One region of the Streptomyces sp. NPDC058086 genome, then DNA from elsewhere that is predicted to be linked to it. Evidence: riboswitches for the same ligand, from Rfam matches in the RefSeq annotation. Region 1 holds a riboswitch; the other holds the start of a gene.
What was found. Region 1 has a riboswitch for glycine ahead of gcvP (aminomethyl-transferring glycine dehydrogenase). Riboswitches for the same ligand answer to the same signal wherever they lie in the genome.

Region 1 (3,399 bases):
GTGAAGCTGCGCGCGGACATCCGGGCCGTCACGGGGCTGACGGGTTCGGTGGGGCTCGCCGCGTCCAAGATGCTCGCCAAGATCGCTTCGGAGCAGGCGAAGCCCGACGGTCTCGTGGTCATCGAACCGGGGACGGAGCGCGCGCTGCTGGGGCCGATGTCGGTGCGGACGCTGCCTGGTGTCGGGCCGGCGACCGGGGACCATCTGCGCCGGGCAGGGATCACCACGGTCGACGAGATCGCCGAGGCGGGCGAGGACGAGCTCGTACGGCTGGTGGGGAAGGCGCACGGGCACGCGCTGTACGCGATGGCGCTGGCGCACGACGAGCGGCCCGTGGTGGCCGAGCGGGGGACGAAGTCCGTGTCGGTGGAGGACACGTACGACGTGGACATCCACGACCGGATGCGGGTCGGCCTGGAGGTGCAGCGGCTCGCCGACCGGTGTGTGCGGCGGCTGCGGGACGCCGGGCTGTCGGGGCGGACCATCGTGCTGAAGGTGCGGAGGTACGACTTCTCGACGCTGACCCGGTCCGAGACGCTGCGGGGGCCGACGGACGACCCCGGCGTCGTACGGGAGGCCGCCGCGCGGCTTCTGGAGGCGGTGGACACGACCGGGGGCGTGCGGCTGCTGGGGGTCGGCGTCTCGGGGCTCGCCGACTACACGCAAGAGGACCTGTTCGCCCAGGCCCAGGCCCAGGCGCAAGCGGAGGCGGAGGCCGCCGCGGGGGAGTCGGCGGTACTGGAGCAGCCGGGCGAAGAGAGGGCGGAGGAAGCGGCTGCCGAGCAGACGCCGCCCGCCGAGCGGCGGTGGCCTGCGGGGCATGACGTGCGGCATGCGGAGTTCGGGCACGGGTGGGTGCAGGGGAGTGGGCTCGGGAGGGTGACCGTGCGGTTCGAGACGCCTTACTCCGAGCCGGGGCGTGTGCGGACGTTTCGTACGGATGATGTTGCGTTGGAGTTGGCTGATCCGTTGCCGTTGGTGAGGGGGCCCGTGTGCGATCGCCGTGGGGGGTGAAGTCGGCTTGGCGCTGCGGGCGGTATGTGGCTGGTCGCGCAGTTCCCCGCGCCCCCGACAGGGCGCGTCAGCTGGGCCCCATCCTGAGAAGTCAACCCTCGTCCGTGCCCGCCAGATGGCCGAAGTCGCGGTCCGGGGGTGGCGGTGGGGGGGTCACGTCCAGGCCGTAGTGGTGGTAGAGCTGGAGTTCCTGTTCGGGGGAGAGGTGGCGGCCCACGCCGAAGTCGGGGGCGTCCTTGATCAGGGCGCGGTCGAAGGGGACACGCAGTGTGCCCTCCACGACTTCGCTGGGCTCCAGGGGGACGAAGGCGTCCCTGCTGAACAGGCCCGTCCGTATGGCGGCCCACTCCGGGACGCCGGTCGCGTCGTCGAGATAGACCTCGTCGACCGTGCCGATCTTGGCGCCGTTGCGGTCGAGCGCCTTGCGGCCGATCAGGTTGCGCGGATCGATGTCGGTCTGCACGGTCCCTCCACTCGCTAGCAACTCATCCGTAAGCACTACAAAAGAGCACATTCGGGAAGGTGGCCACTCGAAAGCTCGTGCGTTGTCCTCGCTGGTAGGCTGGCAAGCGGCTGCTGACCCCGTGCGGGAGAGTCCTCCAGGCATCATCGGAGGCGCCGAAGGAGCAAATCCTCCCCGGAATCTCTCAGGCACACGTACCGCACGGACGAGGTCACTCTGGAAAGCAGGGCGGGTGTCGAAGGCCTCCGCTCTCACCGACGGTGAAAGCCGGGTCGCAGTGAGCAGGCGGTCCGGTGAAGCTCTCAGGTTGAGATGACAGAGGGGGAGGCCGTCGGGGTACCCGCGCCGTGGTGCCCCTCGAAGGTCGTGTCAGACCAGGAGGCCTCCGCAATGACCGCCCATCGCATTCCGCTCTCCGAGCTCGAACAGGGAATCCCCTTCGAGCAGCGCCACATCGGGCCCGACCCCGAGGCACGGGCCAAGATGCTCGCGCAGGTCGGGTACGGCTCGCTCGACGAGCTGACGGCCGCCGCTGTGCCGGACGTCATCAAGAACGCCGAGGCGCTGGAGCTGCCGGGCGCGCGCACCGAGGCCGAGGTACTGGCCGAGCTGCGCTCTCTCGCGGACCGCAACCAGGTGCTCGACTCGATGATCGGTCTCGGCTACTACGGCACGTTCACGCCGCCGGTGATCCTGCGCAACGTCATGGAGAACCCGGCCTGGTACACCGCGTACACGCCGTACCAGCCGGAGATCTCCCAGGGGCGGCTCGAAGCGCTGCTGAACTTCCAGACCGTCGTCGCCGAGCTGACCGGGCTGCCCACCTCCGGGGCCTCGCTGCTCGACGAGGGCACCGCCGCCGCCGAGGCGATGGCGCTGTCCCGGCGCATGGGCAAGAACAAGAAGGGCCTCTTCCTGGTCGACGCGGACACCCTGCCGCAGACCGTCGCCGTCATCGAGACCCGCGCCGAGCCGACCGGCGTCGAGATCGTCGTCGCCGACCTGGGCGAGGGCATCCCGGCCGAGATCGCCGGGCGTGAGATCAACGGCGTGCTGATCCAGTACCCGGGTGCCTCCGGTGCCGTACGCGACCTGAAGCCCGTCATCGAGCAGGCGCACGAGCTCGGCGCGGTGGTCACGGTCGCCGCCGACCTGCTCGCCCTCACGCTGCTCACCTCACCCGGTGAGCTCGGCGCCGACATCGCGATCGGTACGACCCAGCGCTTCGGCGTGCCGATGGGCTTCGGCGGTCCGCACGCCGGATACATGGCGGTGCGCGAGACCTTCGCGCGCAGCCTGCCCGGCCGGCTGGTGGGCGTCTCCGTGGACGCCGACGGACACAAGGCGTACCGGCTCGCCCTGCAGACGCGGGAGCAGCACATCCGCCGCGAGAAGGCGACCAGCAACATCTGTACGGCGCAGGTGCTGCTCGCGGTGATGGCCGGCATGTACGCCGTCTACCACGGTCCCGAGGGCCTGCGGACCATCGCGCGGCGTACGCACCGGTACGCCACGATCCTCGCCGCGGGCCTGACGGCCGGCGGGGTCGAGGTCGTGCACGGTGCCTACTTCGACACGCTGACCGCGCGGGTGCCGGGCCGGGCCGCCGAGGTCGTGGCGGGCGCGCGCAGCGGAGGCGTCAACCTCCATCTCGTCGACGCCGACCACGTGTCGATCGCCTGCGACGAGACCACCGCCCGCAAGCAGGTGGGCGCCGTCTGGACCGCGTTCGGCGTCGACGGTGACATCGAGGCCCTGGACGCCATCGCCGAGGACACGCTGCCCGCGGCGCTGCTGCGCACCGACGACTACCTCACGCACCCGGTCTTCCACCAGTACCGCTCCGAGACCGCGATGCTGCGCTACCTGCGCAGGCTGTCCGACCGTGACTACGCGCTCGACCGCGGCATGATCCCGCTGGG
Region 2 (3,399 bases), on a different contig from region 1:
GCCGGAGAACTCGGTGTACTCGTCCGCGGAGAGCAGGTCGCCCGGCTCCTCCGCGATGCGTACCTTGAACAGCCAGCCACCCTCGAAGGGGGCGGAGTTCACCAGCGACGGGTCGTCCACCACGTCCTGGTTGGCCTCCACGACCTCGCCGGTGACCGGCGCGTACAGGTCGCTGACGGACTTGGTCGACTCCAGTTCGCCGCAGGTCTCGCCCGCGGTCACCGTGTCACCGACCTCCGGAAGCTGGGCGTAGACGACATCGCCGAGCGCGTTGGCCGCGAACTCGGTGATGCCGACCGTCGATACGCCGTCCTCGGCGACCGACAGCCACTCGTGCTCCTTGCTGTAGCGCAGCTGCTGGGGGTTGCTCATGGCCTGAATTCTCCTGTACGCGGGGGAGTGCGGATGAACGGGATGACCGAGTGGTCCTGGGATACGAGACGTGACACAGCGGCGTGCGTCATGTGGGCGCGCTGAACGGGGCCCTTTCGGCCCCGAAGCTACTTCTGGCGCTTGTAGAACGGCAGCGCCACGACCTCGTACGGCTCATGGCTGCCCCTGATGTCCACGCCGACCCCGGCCGTGCCCGGCGCGGCGTGCGCGGCGTCGACGTACGCCATCGCGATCGGCTTGCCCAGCGTCGGGGAAGGCGCGCCGGAGGTGACCTCGCCGATCACCTTGCCGTCGGCGACGACCGAGAACCCGGCGCGGGGTACGCGACGGCCCTCGGCGACAAGCCCGACGAGCACCCGCGGGGGGTTCTCCTCGGCGCGGGAGGCGGCCTCCTGGAGCGCGGCACGCCCCACGAAGTCCCCCTCCTTCTCGAACTTCACGACCCGCCCGAGCCCCGCGTCGAAGGGGGTGAGCGAGGTGGTCAGCTCATGCCCGTACAGCGGCATGCCCGCCTCCAGGCGCAGCGTGTCGCGGCAGGACAGGCCGCAGGGGACGAGCCCGACGGGCGCGCCCGCGTCCGTCAGCGCCTGCCACAGCTTCTCGGCGTCGGACGGGGCCACGAACAGCTCGAAGCCGTCCTCGCCCGTGTAGCCCGTGCGGGCGATCAGCGCCGGGACGCCCGCGACGGTGCCCGGCAGGCCCGCGTAGTACTTCAGCCCGTCCAGGTCGGCGTCGGTCAGCGACTTGAGGATGCCGGGGGACTCCGGGCCCTGCACGGCGATCAGCGCGTACGCGTCCCGGTCGTCGCGCACGAGGGCGTCGAAGCCGGCGGCACGCTCGGTCAGCGCGTCCAGCACCACCTGGGCGTTGGAGGCGTTCGCGACGACCATGTACTCGTTCTCGGCCAGCCGGTAGACGATCAGGTCGTCCAGGATGCCGCCGTCCTCCCGGCAGATCATCGTGTAGCGGGCGCGGCCGACGCCGACGGAGGCGATGTTGCCGACCAGCGCGTGGTTCAGCAGGGTGGCGGCCCCCGGCCCGGTGACCGTGATCTCGCCCATGTGCGACAGGTCGAAGAGGCCGGCCCGGGTGCGTACGGCGAGGTGCTCGTCGCGTTCGGAGCCGTAGCGCAGGGGCATGTCCCAGCCCGCGAAGTCGGTCATCGTCGCGCCGAGCGAGCGATGCAGGGCATCGAGCGCGGTGAGACGGGGTGCGTTACTGCTCATCGGTGGGGCTCCCAAGGCATGACGGCGAGGTCGTTCCTCCCCATCTGTCATCGGAACCTGAGAGGTTCATCACGACCCCGCGAACGGAGGTCCTGACTTGCACCTTGGGTGGAGCCACTGGAGAGCGGCCCGCTTTTCAGATGTGCCTCGCCCGCGCGGTAACGGGGCCTGAGAGATTCAAGGGAGGGACTTGCTCCTTCGGCGCCCGGGTACCCGAAGGTTCCCGGAACTCTCCCGCGCGGATTCAAACGGCCGGTATGCAGTTGGCGGGCACATCATCGCACGCGCCGTCCGATCACGGCAGTCCGCATCTGTAACCGGCCTGTGGCAGTCCGCGTACGGAAACGAGAGACACCGCGCATTACCTTCTCTTTACACTCGACGGGGATGGGACTCCACACCCAAGGGGAGGACGATCACGGTGAACAGGACCACGGCGTACGCCACGACCTCGGGCCTCGCGCTGCCCGAGCAGCCCGGCGCCCCGGCCAGGACCCGGGAGGCGTGCGGCGCGCTGCCGTCGGCCGTCGTCCGCGACCTCAGAGCGCGCGCGGGACACTCTCCGCACGGTCTGTACTTCGGAGCGGCCGACGTCGTCGTGGTCACCGGGTTGCCGGGCAGCGGCAAGTCGACCCTGATGCGCCGCGCCGTCGAGGGTGCGCGCATCGACTCCCAGGACACCAGGGACCGCTGGGACGAGCGGGCGGCCGGCCGGCTGCCGTACGCCGTCTACCGGCCCCTGGTCCGCCTCGCGCACTACGCGGGCCTGCGCCGCGCCCTGCGCTCCGGCGCCGGGGTCGTCGTGCACGACTGCGGTACGCAGGCCTGGGTGCGCCGCTGGCTCGCCCGCGAGGGCCAGCGGCGCGGCGGCACCCTCCATCTGCTGCTGCTCGACGTCACGCCCGGCACGGCGCTGGAGGGCCAGCGCGAGCGTGGCCGGGGCGTCTCGCGGTACGCGTTCGCCCGGCACCGGGGCGCGGTCGCCCGGCTGCTGCGCTCCGTCGAGCGGGGCGACCTGCCGGAGGGCTGCGGCTCGGCGGTGCTCCTCGACCGGGACGCGGCGGACGTACTGCGGAGGATCGGCTTCGGTGACTGAGAAACAGACGGGAGTGGCCGCGAGCAGCCGAGAGTGACCGAGAGCGGTCGGGAAGTCGTACAGGCCCACTAATCTTTCCAGCCAGAACACCAGAACAGTGGTTCACCGCAGGCGGTAGACAGGTAGACAGATGGACATCCCCGACTTCCCGGACTTCTCGGCACCGGCGTACCCGCAACCCGGCTCACACCCCCACTCGCACGGCGGCTGGCCGGGCAACGAACTGGAGGAGGTGCTCTCCGCGTCCCTCGGAGTGCCCTCGGCCGGCGGCCGCATCGTCGAGGTCCTCGGCCGCAGCTTCGTCTGGGTGCCGCTGCCCAACGGCGGCGGACCGCACGCGGGATCCCTCGACCTGCCCACCCTGGAGATCGACGGCCAGGCGTACGTGCCGGTCTTCAGCTCCGAGGAGCAGTTCCGCCAGGTCGCCGGCAGCCATCTGTCGTACACGATCGCGCCCGCGGTCGAGTTCGCCCGCGGGCTGCCTCCGCAGGTCGGCATCGCGATCAACCCGGACGGGGTGGTCGGTGTGCCGCTGCCGCCCCTCGCGGTCGCCGAGCTGTGCCGGGCCGGGCGCACCCCGCTGGACGGGCCCACGAGCGGTGGCCGGGTGAAACTCTACGAGCCCGACTGGCAGGACGATCCGGTGGACTTCTTCGCCGCCGCCTCGGCCGAGTTCGCGGCGAC

Region 2: another riboswitch for glycine. It lies ahead of gcvT (glycine cleavage system aminomethyltransferase GcvT); the one in region 1 lies ahead of gcvP (aminomethyl-transferring glycine dehydrogenase).

Annotation. Positions count from the first base shown of each region.
Region 1 covers NZ_JBHVST010000037.1:82,185-85,583, reverse strand. Annotated here, with positions in the region: gene ACFVWD_RS27295 (DNA polymerase IV) at 1-1,014, shown strand, start outside; gene ACFVWD_RS27290 (PRC-barrel domain-containing protein) at 1,106-1,477, opposite strand; glycine riboswitch at 1,592-1,687, shown strand; gene gcvP (aminomethyl-transferring glycine dehydrogenase) at 1,868-3,399, shown strand, end outside.
Region 2 covers NZ_JBHVST010000006.1:184,851-188,249, reverse strand. Annotated here, with positions in the region: gene gcvH (glycine cleavage system protein GcvH) at 1-372, opposite strand, end outside; gene gcvT (glycine cleavage system aminomethyltransferase GcvT) at 501-1,619, opposite strand; glycine riboswitch at 1,766-1,866, opposite strand; gene ACFVWD_RS07155 (AAA family ATPase) at 2,035-2,715, shown strand; gene ACFVWD_RS07150 (enhanced serine sensitivity protein SseB) at 2,846-3,399, shown strand, end outside.